DNA from 3 places in the Dysosmobacter welbionis genome. Region 3 is predicted to be linked to each of the others. Evidence: riboswitches for the same ligand, from Rfam matches in the RefSeq annotation. Region 3 holds a riboswitch; each other region holds the start of a gene.
What was found. Region 3 has a riboswitch for FMN ahead of EIO64_RS00770 (ECF transporter S component). Riboswitches for the same ligand answer to the same signal wherever they lie in the genome.
Positions count from the first base shown of each region.

Region 1: linked by a shared signal. The riboswitch ahead of ribD (bifunctional diaminohydroxyphosphoribosylaminopyrimidine deaminase/5-amino-6-(5-phosphoribosylamino)uracil reductase RibD) and the one ahead of EIO64_RS00770 (ECF transporter S component) in region 3 are both predicted to bind FMN.
Region 2: linked by a shared signal. The riboswitch ahead of EIO64_RS14200 (MATE family efflux transporter) and the one ahead of EIO64_RS00770 (ECF transporter S component) in region 3 are both predicted to bind FMN.

Region 1 is NZ_CP034413.3:947,312-953,517, reverse strand. It holds gene EIO64_RS05005 (helix-turn-helix domain-containing protein) at 33-248, shown strand; gene EIO64_RS05000 (plasmid mobilization protein) at 409-726, shown strand; gene ribH (6,7-dimethyl-8-ribityllumazine synthase) at 809-1,270, opposite strand; gene EIO64_RS04990 (bifunctional 3,4-dihydroxy-2-butanone-4-phosphate synthase/GTP cyclohydrolase II) at 1,257-2,486, opposite strand; gene EIO64_RS04985 (riboflavin synthase) at 2,498-3,145, opposite strand; gene ribD (bifunctional diaminohydroxyphosphoribosylaminopyrimidine deaminase/5-amino-6-(5-phosphoribosylamino)uracil reductase RibD) at 3,126-4,232, opposite strand; FMN riboswitch at 4,387-4,501, opposite strand; gene EIO64_RS04975 (TnpV protein) at 4,776-5,153, opposite strand; gene EIO64_RS04970 (relaxase/mobilization nuclease domain-containing protein) at 5,517-6,206, shown strand, end outside.
Region 2 is NZ_CP034413.3:2,700,301-2,706,506, reverse strand. It holds gene EIO64_RS14230 (amidohydrolase family protein) at 1-80, opposite strand, end outside; gene EIO64_RS14225 (hypothetical protein) at 64-309, opposite strand; gene EIO64_RS14220 (hypothetical protein) at 554-730, opposite strand; gene EIO64_RS14215 (hypothetical protein) at 902-1,372, shown strand; gene EIO64_RS14210 (sodium:solute symporter family protein) at 1,498-2,943, opposite strand; gene EIO64_RS14205 (patatin-like phospholipase family protein) at 3,347-4,204, opposite strand; FMN riboswitch at 4,378-4,491, shown strand; gene EIO64_RS14200 (MATE family efflux transporter) at 4,654-6,057, shown strand; gene EIO64_RS14195 (HPr family phosphocarrier protein) at 6,128-6,206, shown strand, end outside.
Region 3 is NZ_CP034413.3:139,106-145,311, forward strand. It holds gene EIO64_RS00750 (magnesium transporter CorA family protein) at 1-663, opposite strand, end outside; gene EIO64_RS00755 (hypothetical protein) at 688-1,239, opposite strand; gene EIO64_RS00760 (helix-turn-helix domain-containing protein) at 1,236-1,799, opposite strand; gene EIO64_RS00765 (SLOG family protein) at 1,999-2,562, opposite strand; FMN riboswitch at 2,668-2,796, shown strand; gene EIO64_RS00770 (ECF transporter S component) at 2,901-3,605, shown strand; gene EIO64_RS18935 (DNA polymerase Y family protein) at 3,774-4,373, shown strand; gene EIO64_RS18940 (DinB/UmuC family translesion DNA polymerase) at 4,331-4,987, shown strand; gene EIO64_RS00780 (5-formyltetrahydrofolate cyclo-ligase) at 4,984-5,571, shown strand; gene glyA (serine hydroxymethyltransferase) at 5,741-6,206, shown strand, end outside.

The sequences.
Region 1 (6,206 bases), 810 kb from region 3:
CAAAACAAGCGCAATAGAAAGGGGCGTGCAGAATGAGCGCAGTTAAAATGGGGCTGACCATTGAGGAAGCCGCCGAGTGTACGGGCATTGGGCGGAACACCATGCGGAAGCTGGTGGACTGGGGCAAGCTGCCGGTGCTGAAAGTAGGCCGGAAAGCCATCATCCGTCGGGACACGCTGGAACGGTTCATGGCCGTCAATCAGGGGCGGAATCTGCTCCGGGAGGGCGATGTCCGCAGGGTCGAGTGACGGTTTTTTACCGGCTGAAAAGAGCAACCGGGGCGGCGGGGACGCACCCGCAAAATACGCCATGGGGGAAGTGGTACAGTCTTAGCAAGCAACGTATTGTGATATCACAATACCGCTTGACAGGGGTTCCACCCCTATGACCCCGGAGGAAGGAGAATCTATGCGAAGCAGAACCAACCAAATCATCATCCGTCTGTCTGATGAGGAACTGGCCGACCTCAACGAAAAGGTCAGCAGGGTACGGGGTTCCCGTGAGCGGTTTATCCGGCAGTGTATCAGCGGCGCTGCCATCCGGGAGGCCCCCTCCGTTGACGTGCCGAAGCTGATCTACGAAGTCCGCAGGGTGGGGGCCAGCCTCAATCGTATCCTCATCATTGCCAACGCCAAGGGCCTGCTGGAAGTGCCGGAACTCCGCAGGGCGATGGAGCGGAACCGGGAGTTGGAAGTACGTATCGTGGACGCCTACACAAAGGACTGACGGCAAAAAGCACCGCACAGCCAGAAGGCCATGCGGTGCGTACATAAACGGTTGGCATCATAAAACTGCAAGGCCCTTTTACTTAGAGTTGGCGAATCAGGTTTACCATCTCAATCGCACCAACAGCGCAATCATAGCCCTTATTCCCAGCCTTTGTCCCGGCCCGCTCAATCGCCTGTTCAATGTTCTCCGTAGTGAGAACGCCAAACATCACCGGGACACCGCTTTCCAGGGAAACGGCGGCAATCCCCTTGGACACTTCATTGCAAACATAATCGTAATGGCTGGTAGAGCCTCGGATTACTGCCCCCAGGCAGATCACAGCGTCATACTTTCCGCTTTTTGCCATCTTGGATGCAATCAGCGGAATTTCAAACGCGCCGGGAACCCACGCGACATGAATATCTTCCTCACACACATCATGCCGCTTTAGGCCGTCTAATGCTCCATCTAACAGCTTAGATGTAATAAACTCATTGAACCGTGCGGCCACGATGCCAACCTTGACCTCTTTTGCTACCAGTTTTCCCTCAAATGTTTTCACGGCGATCTTCCTCTCTTTCATAGGTTAAGATGTGTCCCATGCGCGTCTGTTTTGTTTTCAGATAGAACAGGTCGTAGGGGGTAGGCTTCATCTGAATGGGAACACGCTGTGTAATTTTCAAACCAAACTCCGAAAGCTGATAGAGCTTATCCGGGTTATTCGTCAGCAGCCGCATACTCTTTACGCCTAACTCCCTCAAAATCTGTGCGCCAATATAATACTCCCGCTCGTCCCCGGCAAAGCCCAGTTTCAGATTGGCCTCCAATGTATCCAATCCGCGCTCCTGAAGCTCATACGCCCGCAGTTTGTTCATCAGGCCAATGCCCCGCCCCTCCTGCCGCATATAGAGTAAAATTCCTCGCCCCTCTTTCTCAATCTGGGTAAGAGCGGCGGCAAGCTGTTCACCGCAGTCACAGCGGAGGGAACCAAACGTGTCCCCGGTCAGACATTCTGAATGGACACGGCACAACACATTTTCGCCGTCACCAATCTGACCCTTTACCAGTGCCACATGATGCTCACCGTTTAATCTGTTTACAAAACCATAAGCGGTAAATTCCCCGTATTTTGTGGGCAAGTTGACCTCCGCTACCTGGTCAACCAGCCTTTCGTGGCATTTGCGGTAAGCCTGCAAATCCCGGATGGTGATAAACTTGATTCCCCATCGTTTTGCCAGTTCCGAAAGCTCCGGGGTACGCATCATTGTCCCGTCCTCGCGCATGATCTCGCAGCAAAGGCCACATTCTTTCAGACCGGCCAAACGGCACAGGTCTACCGTTGCTTCGGTATGTCCGTCACGCTCCAGCACGCCGTTTCGCTTTGCCAGCAAGGGGAACATATGCCCAGGTCGTCGAAAATCCTCCGGCCTGCTGTCCTCTGACACGCAGGCCAGGGCCGTCACAGAGCGTTCAGCGGCGGAAATGCCGGTAGAGGTGGTCACATGGTCAATGGACACGGTAAAAGCCGTTTCGTGATTATCCGTATTTTGCTGTACCATCTGCGGGATTTTCAGCTTTTCCACATAAGCCTGCGACATGGGCATACAAATCAGCCCTTTGCCATAGGTCGCCATGAAATTGATGTTTTCCGTTGTGGCAAATTCCGCCGCACAGATGAAGTCCCCCTCATTTTCCCGTGTGGGGTCATCCGTAACCAGAATGATTTTGCCCGCTCGAAGGTCGCAAAGAGCTTCGTCAATAGTGCTGAACTGTATCATTGCCTGCCCTCCTAAAATCCGTGTTGAGATAAAAATTCTTTGGTGATTGTGGTATCCTGCCGCCTGCCCATGGTGGGGAACAGCAGCTTTTCTACATACTTCCCAATCACATCTGTTTCCAGGTTGACCGGGTCGCCCCTTTTCCGTTCCCGCAAAACCGTATTCGCCACGGTGTGGGGAATGGCGGAAATGGAAAAATCCGTCTGTGTGACTGCCGCCACGGTCAAGCTAATCCCGTCTATCGCCACAGAGCCTTTCTCCACGATATAGCGCAGAATATCCGGCGCCGCCCGCACGGTGAACCAGACTGCCGTATCGTCCCGCCGCACATTTGCCACCGTTCCAACGCCATCCACATGACCGGCCACGATATGTCCGCCAAAACGCCCGTCCGCGGGCATGGCCCGCTCCAAATTCACATGACTTCCCGTACCCAGCCGGGACAGAGCAGAGCGGTTCAGCGTTTCGTGCATGACATCCGCCGAAAAAGAGGTGTCCGATAAAGCGGTAACGGTGAGACAGATACCGTTGACGGCGATGCTGTCTCCGATTTTCGTAGTTTCCAAAACGGTTTCAGCCGCTATGGTGAGGATTGCGGAGTGCGGGCCGTGCCGGATTTGTGTCACCGTTCCAATTTCTTCAACAATCCCGGTGAACATGACTTGCCACCTCACTTTCCAGCAGAATGTCCTCCCCCAACTGCGTGATAACCATGTTTTTCAACTGGAACGCACAGTCGGGCAACGGTACACCAGCGCCCTCTACCGGCGTTTTTGCCGTCTGCCCTCCGAACAGCTTGGGCGCGATATATGCCTGCACTTTCTGAACGATGCCGCTTTCCAGCGCGGCCCAGTTCAGCGTGCCGCCGCCCTCCAACAAAATGCTGTCAAGGCCCTCCTGCCCCAGCCGTTCCATCAACCGCTCCAAATCAATGCGGCCATTCTTCCGTTCCGCCGGCAGAATACGGCAGCCGGCTTCTTCGTAGCCCGTCCATTTTTCACGGTCAGCGCAGCAGGTAACGAGGATAGTAGGAGCCTGTTTTGCCGTAGTGACTACTTGGGCGGTTAGAGGAGTGCGTAAATCGGTATCACAGATAATGCGAATGGGGTTTTTGCACCCGGCTTTCCGGCAGGTCAACAAGGGATCGTCGGCCAGTACCGTTCCAACTCCCACCATGATGCCGGTGTAGCGGTGGCGCTGCTCCTGCACATGATTTCTTGCCTGCTCTCCCGTGACCCATTTGGAGGCCCCTGTATAGGTTGCGATTTTTCCGTCCAGCGTCATGGCGTATTTCATCACCACAAAGGGGCGCTTTGTCTGGATGTAGTGGAAGAACACCTCATTCAGCCGGGTACATTCGTCCTCCAGGATATGTTCCGTCACCTCTATTCCGTGTTCTCGGAGTATTTGAATACCTCTCCCGCTGACAAGGGGATTTGGATCGCCGGAACCTACCACCACCCGCTTGATGCCGACGTTTAAGATGGCCTCCGTGCATGGTGGCTGATGCCCGTAGTGGCAGCAGGGTTCCAGTGTGACATACATAGTCGCTCCCTCCGAGGGCTCGGTACAAGAGGCAAGGGCGTTCCTCTCGGCGTGTGGCTGTCCACATTTTTCATGCCAGCCCCGCCCGATCACCCGGCCCTCTTTCACGATAACTGCGCCCACCATTGGATTCGGGGCCGTCCAGCCAACTCCCTTCTTTGCAAAATGCAAAGCCAAAGACATATAATCCTCGTCACTCATACCATCACCTCAAAAGCAAAAATCGCCCTGAACAAATCGTTCAGGGCGACGCAGATAGACACAGACATAGCGCCGGCATAAAATAAAACTCTGGATTGAAAACAATCCAGAGCAACTTACACGCACAGGGTGATAAACTTCATCCCTGTGTACTGCAAATCTTCTTTCATCCAGACTATACTGTCGGCTTCGGAGTTTCACCGAATCATGCCTTTCGGCTCGCGGGCTGTACCGCCGGTAGGGACTTACACCCTGCCCTGAAGATTTTATTCAATTGACAGAACTGAGTATATAGAATTATAGTTCGTTTGTCAAGAGGGTATATTTTAATTTCGCATTGCTTGATTTTCTTTGCAAAACATCCTTTTGCCTGGCGTGAAATGCAACAAAATGGGGTTGAAAGTTGCAAAGTATTGTTCCCTCTCCTTTTAGTCTGCCTTGTCTTATTTTCAATTACTGATATAGAGGGCTGCATCTTCACTGGCAGATAACTGTTTTGACGAGCATGAAAGCGGCAGGGTATATCCCCAGCCGCTTTCGTACTTATGCGTATATGATTTCATCATGAATCATTTCTACTGCCGCAAAACAGATATTATTCATCATTCCTACCCACTCCGCTTGGTTGGTAGCTTTCAACACTTCAGTAATTCCTTGGGCCTTCGACATTTGCCGAATGACGGTGACCATTTGCTCCTGTGCCTGCCGGTCAATATCGGCAAGGTAGCCATTCAGTTTGCCGCTTAACAGCAAAGCATTATAAAAGGCTGGGCGGTATTCTTTGAGATACCGCTTGTGCCGCTGACCCCATACGCCAACAGGCTGTCCTTCTTCAGCGGGTACGGTCAGACAGGGAAGATAGTAGTCGCCAATCAGTTCATACCAAAGGCCGTTGTTCTTGTCAAAAATGTACTTGTCCATAATAAAATCCTCCGCTATAATATATTCGCACATACGTCACAGTTCCCCGATTGCCACACGTTGCCATATCCTGTTGCGAGATTTTCTTGCCCTTGCTTTTGCCCTTATGAGTGGCCAGGGCAAGGGTAAACTTGTGTGAAACCGAATAAAGGGATAAGGCGAACACGCTGCGAAAAACCCTTTGTTTTCAAGGCTTTTGGAGGATTTTATTGAAAACCCACGGTGAGCGATAATCGCTCATAAAATCGTAGTATTCAAATTCCCATTTGTCGAACTATCAGTTTGCTTTTACCTCTTGCAAATTAACACATTTCAAACGGTCTGCTACGGCAGGCCGTTTGACTTTTCAAGGAGGTGTCCAACATGGCAACCACACGCCTGATGCCTCTCCACACCGGCAAAGGCCGCACGGTGGGACAGGCCATCAGCGCTATCATCGACTACACCGAAAATCCGCAAAAGACGGACGGCGGCAGGCTGATAACAAGCTGGCAGTGCGACAGCAGGATCGCCGATGCCGAGTTCCTTTTCGCCAAAAATCAATACACCCACAAGACCGGCAGAGTGCGCGGCGAGGATGATGTGATCGCCTACCATCTGCGGCAGTCCTTCGTTCCCGGAGAGATCACACCGGAGGAAGCGAACCGTTTGGGCTGTGAGCTGGCCAAGCGATTCACCAAAGGCAATCACGCCTATATCGTCTGCACCCATATCGACAAAGCCCATATTCACAATCATGTGATCTGGAACTCCACCGCACTCAGCCAGACCCGGAAATTCAGAAACTTTTGGGGCAGCAGCCGCGCCGTGCGGCGGCTCAACGATACCATCTGCATCGAGAACGGCTACTCCATCGTGGAGAATCCGAAGCGCCACGGCAAGAGCTACAACAAGTGGCTGGGCGACAAAAAGAAGCCCTCCCACCGGGAGCGGATATGCGCGGCCATTGACGATGCGCTGGCGCAAAAGCCCGACAGCTTTGAAACGCTGCTGGAGCTGCTGCGGCAGGCCGGGTATGAGGTCAAGGGCAAGAAAGTCCCGTCCCTGTTAGGC
Region 2 (6,206 bases), 1.0 Mb from region 3:
TCTTCCACTAGCAGATTATTTTTGGAGTGAACATGACTGGCCGGGTCTACAATCAGTCCGTGTTTAATCAGTGTGCGCATCACTTTGCCCCCTTTCTCCGTCCGTCAGCCATTCAGGCAGGCCCGTATTTTGCGGCACGCCTTCATATCCTTGGCGGCGGACAACCAGCGCATCCTCTCCGAGGTTCAACAGCACAACCATCGGCATACAATGCATATTGTAATTCTTCTTCATCCGTGCTTCTACATCCGCCCAGACAAAAAGATAGCGCCCATCGGCGCCGAACAGTACCACTTTGCGGTGATTCACTCACATTACAGAGGGGGATTCATTCTAGAAATTATGCTCTGGACAGCGTAAGGGTATCATACCATAAGATCACGAAAAAGCCAATTATATAATGAAGTTATTTTCCATCTCCTGACTCCAGTATTCTGAGCACTTCCTTGTTAGAGTCGGAGACCATTTTCCGGGTCTTGTTGAACGCATCATGCTCCTTGTCTGCCTTGACGACGGCCGCTTGTCTGGGGGCGCGCCCTTATCCCAAAATATCCTATCGGCGGAAAACCAGAAGCTCACTGACACAGGCGGCAAATTTCCACATGGCGAAGGTGCTCTGGCGCTCGATCAGATACTCAATGCAGTTGGAATACCCGCTCATCGTACGCCCATCCAGCACGCGTTTCCAGGCGATCAGGTCCATTGGTCTTGCTGCGGTCCGCACTGGCACAAATGATCTCTGCCCGGCTGTGCCCTGTGACGGCGTAAAAGCCCGCAGAACTGTTTTATACCATGGTGTATAGAAGTCCCGCGCGGTGGGCGGCCCGCAATGACGGATACGGGTTGTAAAAGCGTGCCTCCCTTGTTTTGGTCTTTCTCCCCATCGCTCCGCAGGGCGTGCTTGTTGTATTTTTGCAATGACTTCTTCCTGCAATTCGCCTTTCTGAACGATATTAGTTTCCTTTCTGAGAATGGCTTGGAATGGCGAGAAGGCAGATGTCGCTCTGCTGACAAATCCGCATGGGATATGTCGCGTCACACGGCAGGATATCGGTCTGCTGAAGCTGTGCTCCGGACAAATCAGGATCACTTCTCAGCCTTTGCCATCATCCGGTTCCGCAGCAGAAATCCAGTAACCTTTGTTGTTGCAAAGATGGTCCATGGCCAGGCGCACAAGCGCAGGCCACCGTCCCGCCATGTAGTTGATGCGTGCAGGACAGGATTTTGGGATGCAGAAGATGAAGAACTGCCATACGCTGTCGGAAGCTCTGAGGACGGAGCGCTGACCGCCGCATTGGTGACGCGATCTGAAAAAGCGGTGTGTGCCATTGGTATTGGGGCAAAGACAGCAGTGGCGAGGTCTGCTGTCTGATCGGAGACTTTTTATCTATCAGTAATACGCCAAAACAAAGCCAGCCGGGGATCTTCAAAATTTCCGGCTGGCTCTTATAATGTTCACTCCATTGCTTTCCGATATGGGGATGCAGCAGCTCCCTATCAGCTCTGCTTTTCAGCTTTCAGGAATACGGACGGTGCGCGCTTATAAGTCGCAAGGCTCACAACGACCAGTGCGATACCGCAGGCAACCGTGCCCGGCACCGCCGCCCCAAGGCCGAAGGGCTGGCCTGCCAGCTTCCAGCCAACGCAGACAACAAACCCGCCCAGCAACCCGGCCATGACGCCGGTCTTGGTTGCCTTCTTCCAGAACAGCGCTGCAAATGCGGGAATCCCAGCCGATGCGGCATAGAAGCTCCAGGCGAACATGAGGATGTTGTATGCATTGTGGATGTACAACGCGATCACCAGCGCGCCCAGGGGCAGGACAATGGAGAAGATGCGGGAGAGGGAGATCTCGGTCCGCTCCGGCATTTGGGGACGGATGGTCTTTCCGATGTCGTGGACGCAGGTCTGCACAGATACCAGCAGATAGCTGTCCGCCGTGGACATGATGACCGAGAGCATACCGGCCAACGCAAGTCCCGTCAGACCGGCGGGAAGGATCCGGATCGCCAGGGCCGGAACGACAGCGTCCGTCGAGCCATACTGCGCCAGGATGTCGCCGCCGAGGATCTGACGGCCCACAACACCCATGAAGTAGACCAGCACAATGGTCACGCCGTATACGGCCGTACCCAGGAACATCCCGCGCTTTGCCGCCCTTCGGCTCTTGGCGGCAAATGCGCGCTGCCACATTTCCGCACCTGCCATGGTGAAAACCAGATAGGTGATGATGTCTCCCAAAATGCTGCCGTCAATATGCGGCTCCACCAGCGCCGGGTCCAGGTTGGCCGCAAAGTTCGCAAAGCCGCCCACGTTGAACAGGGCCGCCACCGGGATCAGGATATACACGAAGACGATCAGCATATAAAATTGCAGCACGTCGGTGTATACCACGCCGAACAGGCCGGAGGTGGCTGTGTAGACCATAAAGACCACTGTTGCGATCAGCGCGCCCATCTCATAGGAGAGGCCGAACTCTCCCCCCAGCATCCGGATGATCGTGGCCGTGGCGGTGACCTGGGAGGCCACCGTCCCCATCATGGCGAACGCGATCAGCACAGAGAGGGTGATCTTGGCTGCCCGGCCAAACCGCCGTTCAAACAGCTCCGGGATAGAGGTGATCCCGTACTGCATCCCGATATCCGAGATCTTCCCGGCGATGCCGGAGAAAATGAACATTCCCAGAAGGTATGGAATTGCGGTAAGGACCGCCTTGAAGCCGTCGGTATAGGCCACACCTGCCCGGCCCATCAGACCGCTGCCGCCGATGATCGTCGCGCAGACGGTGGCCATCAGCACCATCGGCCCAAAGGACCGGCCCGCTACATAATAATCCTTTGTGTTCTGGATCCGCCTGACGGAATAGACCCCCACCAGGACCATGATGACAAGGTATGCCGTAATGATTCCCAGATCCAAAATCGTCAATACGCTGTGATCCATCAAAAATGCCCTCCTTTTCTTTGTTTGCTCCAGAGGGCCGCACCTGCATACCTTTGTCCGGCAAGATCTTCAGCAGCTGTCTGCTTCCATTCACACCCACATTATATATGTTTCGGCGCAGCCCTCTACCCATAAGGGCAGATCCTGATCCATATTCTTCACCCCTTCTAACCACGTCCTCTTGTGGCAGTGAATATATGAACATTATAATGTTACTTGAAAAAAATGTCAATTTGTCCGATATGTATCAGAAATTCTTTATTCAAAAAGTATATATGCCATCCCGCCAGTTTTGCCAATCATGATACCTGGACCAAGGGACGCTGTATACTGCACAAAGAAAAACTGCGCATCCATACAAGCCCCTGCCTGCTGGATGCGCAATTTCCTATATCATCTACCATCATTCATGCGTCAGCAAATACTCTTTCAGTCCGCTGAGAGACGCCCTGCCGGCCTCTGCCCCGAGGTCATAAACAGCCTGCAGCTTGGCGGGGTCCTTTTCCACACGCCTGATTGGGAGTGGGCCATTGGGCCGAACCACGAAGAGCTCCCCGCGCTGCTCCATCCCTATGATCTCCTCCACCTGCCGGTTATAGACTTCCCACCGCCGGTTCAGACTCTCCGCAAAGGCCGGATAGCGATGGTAATAGAGGCGGTTGAATCGCTGAAGCCATGCTGCGGGCCGCTCTTTCCGATACTCCAAGGGACGTGTGAGCACGAGAACGGTCTTGTCGTAGCCCAGACTCTTGCAGAAATGGACTGGAATACTGTCGCTGACCCCGCCATCCAGGTAGAATCTCCCATCCAACTCCACAGGCCGGGAGACATAGGGCATGGCAGAGGTGGCCCGCAGGACCTCCATCTGACGGAACGGCTCTGTGATCCGGATATACTCCGGGGCGCCTGTGTGCAGATCGGTGACCGCGGCATAGAAGTCAACGCCCGATCTCTGAAAGGCCGCTTCATCAAATATATCCAGCTTGGAGGACACCTCATAGAAGGCGAAGTCGGCGTTGATCAGATTGCCCGTGGTCAGCAGCGAGCGCAGCCCCATGTACCGCTTATCCCGGATATACTTCAAATTATACCGTATGGCGCGTCCCTTCTGACCGGCGGGAGCATTGATCCCAAACAGCGCACCGGCCGACACACCGACGATTCCATCAAAGGATATCTGTTCATCCATCCAGGAGTCCAGAACGCCTGCGGTAAACATTCCGCGCATGGCGCCGCCCTCCAAGACCAAGCCCGTTTTCATCCCTGTCCTGCCTCCTGTGATTTTGTCGATTTTGATATTTTACCACAGGAAAAGCCAAAATGGAATGCCTTGTACGAGACACAGGATATCGATCAGAAAGCGCAGAAGTTGATACGGCGGGAAGGACATTTTCCTTGACGGTTCTTTTATTTAATGATACATTTAGGTATGTAAGTTTTCTTCGGAAACGAGATATTTCTCTACTGGCGGTAACAGTCCGCGAGCGATCAGCTAATCCGGTGGAATTCCGGAGCCAACAGGTTCGGTCTGGAGGGGAGAAGAAGGCTTTCTGGTGCCGTGCCGGATGCCCATCCTCCTCAAGCAAAAGTGTATACTCTAAGCACCCGGTACAGCCATCTCTCTGCGTCAGGGAAATGGCGCCGGGATTTTTTATTTCCGGCGGCTTCTCCCTCGGAAGCGTCCAGTATGAATACGGAAGGAGCCTTGCTATGGAGCCAAACCTGCAGCCAAACCCATTGGAAACGGATCCCATACCCAAACTGATCGTTCGATACGCCGTTCCCACCTCACTGACACTGATGGTCAACTACCTCTATAACATCGTGGATCAGATCTTTGTCGGACAGGGCGTGGGCATTACAGGAATGGCAGCCACTAATATCGCGTTCCCGCTGACCATTCTGGTCAATGCTGTGGCATTGATGCTGGGAGACGGATGTGCCGCCAATATCAGTCTGTGCCTGGGTCGGAAAGAGCAGCGGGAGGCGGACAGCACCATCAGTCACGCCCTCACCCTGATCTTGGCCAGCGGTCTGCTGGCCGCTCTGGCCTGCGGCATCTTCGCCCCGCAGATCGTAGTCCTTTTCGGCGCGACGTCGACTGCCTATGCAGAGTCTCTGTCCTATATGCGCGCCATCGCATGGGGGATCCCGTTCCAGCTCCTTTGTCCCGCCTTCACCGCCATTATCCGGGCAGACGGCTCCCCGCAGTACATGATGAAGTGCATGATGACAGGGGCGGTCATCAATCTGATCCTGGACCCTATCTTTATCTTTCCGCTGAAGATGGGCGTTGTGGGCGCCGGGATCGCCACGGTGATCGGGCAGGTGGCTGCTGGATGCCTGGCCCTGCTCTACCTGCGCCGCCTCAAAACCGTTCATATCCGGCGGGAGGACCTGCGCCCTACACGGAAGCTGACCTGTCGTATTCTGGCACTGGGCCTCCCCAGCTTGCTTACGCAGATGCTCTCCGCTCTGGTGCAGATTACCCTGAACAATCTGATGCGGGCCTATGGAGCCGCCACAGTCTATGGCAGTGACATTGCCTTATCCGTCTACGGCATGATGATGAAGGTCTACCAGATCGCTCACTCCATGTTCGTCGGGGTGTCCTCTGCCATCCAGCCCATCAACGGCTATAATTTCGGCGCCAACCACTATGCGCGGGTCCAAAAGACATTCCATATAGCTTCTCTTATTGCAGTAGGCATTTCAGTGGTGTGGTTTCTCATTTTCATGGTGTTCCCGCGGCAGATCGCAAGCTGCTTTGTATCGGACAATGCGCTCTATCTGGATTGCGCACAGCACTGCTTCCGGCTCTATATGCTGGCCTTTTTCCTGTATGGCCTTCACATGACCTCAGCCTCCTTCTTCCAGGGGATCGGCCGGCCTGGTAAGTCCCTGCTGATTCCTCTGGCCCGGCAGGGCTGCTTCCTGATCCCTCTGGCGCTTCTGCTATCCCGCTCCTTCGGGCTAGACGGCGCACTTCTGGCCGCACCGATAGCCGATGCTCTTGCGTTCCTGCTCTGCCTGCTGCTGGCCCGCTGGGAATTTCGAAGTTGGAGAAGAAAGGGCTGGCTGTGCAAAGGAGAGCGCAAATATCGCGCATCATAAGCGCACATGTTCCGAAGCCCCTGGATCGAGCATTTATAAATGAAAATCTATCATTGGGAGGACGATTCCCATGACAACGCGGACCCTTTCATTGCAGTTGGAGGAAGATTTCACCACACATACAGCCGCACTGTTTGTAAGCCATGTCA
Region 3 (6,206 bases):
CTTCATCAGGTCGTTCTGCTGGATGGACAGCTGGGACTGATAGGCCTCCCGCAGTTGGGCCACGGACTCCCGCAGGGACTGGACCGCGTTCAGATACCGCTCCATCCGATTGCCCAAGTTTGCAAAACGGCGGGTGTTCTGCTTGCCCAGCAGGCTGTTGTCGTTCTCCGCCAGCTCGTCAAAGATGGAATCCAGCTGCTCGTAGTACCGCTTCAGCCGCAGCAGCTCCTGCCGCCAAGCGATGATCCGGTCCAGATACGCCTCATGGGCACCGGTGAGCACCTCTGTCTCCCCATCGCTGATGTCCGCCTCCAGCCGGTCCAGATGGGCCATATCCCCCCTCAGCAGCCGGACGAAGAAGCGGTGGAGCACCTGCTCGTTGGACAGTGCCTCTTCCTCCGGCACCAGCAGGGCCGCCTGGGCGGCGTCCTCCGCTGCGTCGTCCTCACAGAAGACGAACAGGTCCTCCCGGTCCAGATACAGCAGCATCTGGGATGCTGCCGTCCGCTCGCTGCGCACGTCGTACCAGTCAAAGGCGATCAGATCGAAGTCCTCAAAGCCCTCAAACGCTTCGATCTGCCCCTCGTGGATGTAGTCCAGCACCTTGGCGTCCATATAGGGCTCCATCTCCCGGATGCGGGACATGGGCAGTACCTTTCGCATGGCGGTCTCTCTCCTCTCGGTCTCTCACAGGTTTTCCAGGCCGGCGTCCTTGGGCGGCAGGCCGTCATAGAGCCCGGCGCACTTCCACAGTGCCGCGAGAAACCAGATGATGCCCACCAGCAGGGCAATCAGGGCCATCAGTGCCAAAGCGTCCAGCAGCAGGCCGCCCAGCGTTCCGGCAATCTGTGCCGCCAACAGGACAAACCAGGCGGTCCGTGCCGAAGTGCCGTTCAGATCTGTCCCATAATGGGTCTCCATCTCCAAAATGGCCTGGATCACGCTCCAGGAAATATACAGGGCGACCGCCAGAGCAGCCAGCTCCAGGAGCGTACTCAGCCAGTTTGCGCCGGTCACGCCCAGCAAGTCTCCCACCCACAGGATACCTGTGTATATGGCCACAGCCACAGCAAAGGGGCGGAGTTTCCCGAATCGACCGCTCTCTCCCAACAATTCCCCTGCTGCCCGATAGAGTAAGATATAACCCGCAAAGGTCGGCAGCAGATTCAGTGTATGTCCGTTGATTGTCACATAAAAATTGATAAAGATCAAGAAGAACCCCCAAAAGATTCCCTTCACTGCATTTCCTCCTCCCGCTTCTTTTGTACATGCCTTTTTCCGAAATACAGCACCAGCACCCCCGCCGCGATCTTCACGGCGGCGTACAGGGCCGGGAACAGCAGCACACCTGCCGGGAACACGTCAAGCAGATTCACTCCGCCCATCTCCGCCATATCCCAGCCGATCAGACCCGTGAATCCGCCCAGCATCCCCCGGTACGCCAGATAAAACAGCGCCAGCTGCACCAGATCCAATACGCCCCAGGCGATCAGCACCCATCCCAGCAGGTACCACTTCCGCTTGCTAAAGGCCAAAAAACGCTCCACCCAGTCCTTCCGTTCCTGGGGCGGCGGCTGCTTCTCCTCCGGCTTCGTCTGCTCCAGCTGGAGGCGGAGCAGATAGTCTGTTGTCACACCGAAAATATCCGCCAGGGCCACCACTTTGTCCGTCTCCGGCATGGTCTCGTCCCGTTCCCAGCGGCTGACGGCCTGCCGGCTCACCTGCAGGCGCTCGGCCAGCGCGTCCTGGCTCATGCCGGCTCTCTGCCGGAGGGATTGCAGCTTCTCTCCGAATGTCATAGGCATTCTCCCTTCTCTTGGATGCCTTCAGCTTATCAGGCCGCCCGGTTGCATACCAGCAACCAAGCATGGAAGTTCCGCAATCTCAGATTGCCTTCCTCTCCAACATACCACAACAGGGCTCCCCGCGCAACGGCTCCGGCCCATATTGCAAGAAAAAACCAAGGCACCGGACGTCTCCGCATCCAAGCGCCCCGGCCTATCGGGCGGGCTCCAGCACAATGGGCAGGTCCACGATCTCCAGCCCCCGGCGCATGGCGTACTCCACCGTGTACCGGGTTCCGCCGGGAGACCCGTCAAAGGCGGCGATCAGCAGCGCGGCGTGGTCCACCATATACCGGTCCCGCCGCTGCATACAGGCGGGGGTGTAGCAGGCGGACACCAGGGTCTCAAAGTCACAGGCAGCCACCAGCCGCTCATACCGCCGCCGCTGGTCCGGCGGCCAGGCATCCGCCTGGGAGGGACATGGGACGGCCGCCTCCACCGTCACGTCCGGGTGCGTCTGGCGCAGGCGGAGGACGCACTCGCAGAAATACAGGTCACAGCCCAGGGCCATGCCGCAGAGAAAGTGACGGAATCCCTCCTGATAGGCCGCCTCCACCGCGTCTGCGATGCGGGCCTTGAGCGACACGCAGCGCAGGTCCTCCTCGTTATACCGCCATGGCAGCTTACCGGGCCGGTGCCCGGTAAAGCAGCAGGCCGCCTGCCGCCCCCGCATGGTCTCCGCCTCCCTCCTTCTGGTCTTTGATTCAGTATAGAACATCCGTTCTTGTTTGTAAAGACCCACGGGAAATTTGCCGTTTTTTCATTTAGGGACTTGCAATTTCTTCCGCGCTGTCATATACTATGGCCAGAAAGCAACTGAATACTTTGTCTTCAGGGCGGGGTGAAATTCCCCACTGGCGGTACAGTCCGCGACCGCCTGCGCGTATGCACAGGCGCTGACTCGGTGAAACTCCGGGACCAACAGTTACAGTCTGGATGGAAGAAGATGAGTGCGGCGTGGCCGCGCGTTTGTTCGCGCTCCTGCGTTGCGTGGATCACCTTGGAGAAGCCAAAGCGTCCAGGGTGTTTTCAAGCAACGAAAAGGAGTGTATTTTTATGTCCGAACCCAATGCCAACGCCATCAAGAACCCCTCCCGGCCCGCAACAAACGTCCGAACCATCACCTCCCTGGCCATGCTGGCGGCCATCGCCTATGTGGTGATGCTCCTCAGCAAGATGCTGCCACAGGTGTCCGGCTTCCTGCAGATGGACCTGAAGGACACGGTCATCTGCATCGGCGCCTTCCTCTTCGGACCTCTGTCCGCCGCCGTCATCTCCATCGTGGTGGCCGTGGTGGAGATGTTCACCGTCAGCGACACCGGCCCCATCGGCTGCATCATGAATGTGCTGGCTACCTGCGCCTTCTGCTGCACCGCCGCCTTCGTCTACAAGAAGTTCCACACCCGCAAGGGCGCCGTCATCGGTCTGGCCCTGGGCACTGTTTGCCTCACCGTGGTGATGCTGCTGTGGAACTATCTCATCACGCCCATCTACATGGGAATGGATCGCGAGGAAATCGTGGTCCCCATGCTGATCCCGGTGTTCCTGCCCTTCAACCTGGTGAAGGGCGGCCTGAACATGGCGCTGATCCTGCTGCTCTACAAGCCGGTGGTCACCGCCCTGCGGAAGGCCCGGCTGGTACCGGAGTCCCATGCGCCTGTCGAGGGCAAGGGCAAGCTGAGCGCCGGGTTCCTCCTGTTCTCCCTGGCCCTGCTGGCAACCTTTGTGGTGCTGGCCCTGGTGCTGATGGGGATTCTGTAAATCTGAACACCACAGGCGCGGGGGCGGATACCGTCCCCGCGCCTTTTACTGCGGCCCATATCCGTCCCTCCGCCTCCCTGCGCCGGTATGTCAAAACCTTCCCATCCCTTCTCCCTTTTCAGGAACGAACAGATGTGCTATAATAGAAGTGAGAAAGGAGGCGGGGCCATGGACCGCATCATCCTGCACTGCGATCTGAACAGCTTTTACGCCTCCGTGGAGCTGCGGAGCCGACCAGACCTGCAGAACGTGCCCGTGGCGGTCTGCGGAGATCCCACCTCCCGCCACGGCATCATCCTGGCCAAGAATGAACCGGCGAAAAAATTCGGCGTCCAGACGGCGGAAACCATCTGGCAGGCCAAGAAAAAGTGCCCGGAGCTGGTGCTGCTGCCACCCCACCACAAACTGTACCGGCAGGTCTCCAAAGAGGTCAACACCATCTACGAGCAGTACACGGACCTGGTGGAGCCCTTCGGCATCGATGAGAGCTGGCTGGACGTCACCCATACCCTCCACCTCTTCGGCGGTGATGCCAAGGCCCTGGCAGACCATCTGCGGCAACGGATGAAGCAGGAGATGGGACTGACCCTCTCAGTGGGGGTCTCCTTCAACAAGGTGTTTGCCAAGCTGGGCAGCGACTACCGGAAACCCGACGCCACCACTGTCGTCTCCCGGGAGAACTGGCAGAGGCTGGTCTGGCCTCTGCCGGTGGGGCGCTGCTGTACGTGGGGGGCGCCGCCCGGAAGATTTTGGCCCAGTTCGGCGTGAAGACCATCGGAGAGTTGGCGGCCTGCAAGCGGGATGCCCTGGAGACCCTGATGGGCAAAATGGGCGTCCAGCTCCACGACTATGCCAACGGGCTGGACACCGATCCAGTCCGCTCCCGGTACGAGCCGGAGATGGTGAAGTCCGTTGGCAACGGCACTACCTTCCCGAAAAACCTCACCACCGCAGAGCAGGTGCGGGGCGGCGTCGCCGTGCTGGCGGACTCCGTGGCCACCCGACTGCGGCACAGCGGGCTGTATGCCGGCGGCGTCCAGGTGACGGTGCGGGATCCCCAGTTCCATGACCGCTCCCGTCAGATGCAGCTCTCCGCCCCCACCCACCTGATCCGGGAGCTGACGGCGGCGGCCATGGACCTGACCGGCCAGCTGTGGAAACCCCCGGCTCCCGTGCGGGCCCTGACTGTTACCGCCATCCATCTGGTTCGGTCGGAGGACGCCTATGAACAGGTAGACCTGTTCACAGCTGGGGCGGCGCCCAAAAAAGAAAAACAGGAAAAGCTGGAGGCGGCTATGGACCGCCTCCGTGGAAAGTTCGGGACCGACGTCATCTCCTACGGCGCGGCCCGTCCAGAGAAAGAGGAGGATCCCCTGCCATGACAATAGACGAGGAAAAACAGCAGCTCCGGGCTACGATCCGGCGCCTCAGCGCCCAGCTCCCCTTCCGGTACCGGGAAGCAGCGGACCGGGCCATCGCCCGCCATCTCCTGGCTCTTCCAGAGTATCGCAGTGCCGGAGCGGTGTTCTGCTTCGTCTCCGCCGGGCGGGAGATCGACACCCGTCCCATCCTGGAGCAGACTCTGGCAGACGGCAAGATGCTGTGCGTCCCTCTGTGTGTGGCGGATGGCATCATGGAGCTGCGGGCCATCCGCGACCTGAAGGAGCTCTTCCCCGGCGCCTACGGCATTCTGGAGCCTCCGGCAGACAGCCCTGCCCTCTCCCCGGACCAGATCGACCTGGCGGTGATCCCCTGTGTCACCTGCAGCCGGGAGGGCCGCCGTCTGGGGCGGGGCGGCGGCTATTACGACCGCTTCCTGGCCCACTACCGGGGCGCGGCGGTTCTGCTGTGCCGGGAGCGGCTGCTGCGCCAGGAGATCCCCTTCGGCGTCCACGACTATCCCATCCCCTGGGTGCTGACAGAAGCCGGACTTTTTGAGGACGGCACGCCATCCCGGCTGGAATGACTGGGAAAAGGTCCGCCTCCCACAAAATCGTCAAAATATTCCCACTATCTCTACAACATTTTGTGGGGGTATTACCTCTTGTTCCCTTGACAGGTCCCTGGAACTCTGATAAGCTGGAAAAGGCTTATATTTTCCGGAAGACCGGATCACACGAAGGAGGACCCCTGCAATGATCCAGGACATCATGGACTTTCTCTCCCAGGCCGACCCCGAGGTGGGGGCATCTATTCAGAAGGAATTCGACCGGGAGCAGCACAACATTGAGCTGATCGCCTCCGAGAACATCGTCAGCAAGGCCGTCCTGCTGGCCATGGGCACTTGTCTCACCAATAAGTATGCGGAGGGCTATCCTGGAAAGCGGTATTACGGAGGCTGCTATGCCGTGGACGTGACGGAGGAGCTGGCGCGGCAGAGGGCCTGTCAGCTGTTCGACTGTGCGCACGCCAATGTCCAGCCCCACTCCGGCGCCAACGCCAATCTGGCGGCGTTCTTTGCCCTGCTGCAGCCCGGTGACACAGTGCTCAGTATGAATCTGGCCCATGGCGGCCATCTGAGCCACGGCAGCCCGGTGAACATCTCCGGCAAATATTTCCGCATCGTTCCCTATGGCGTGTCTGACGACACAGAGACCATCG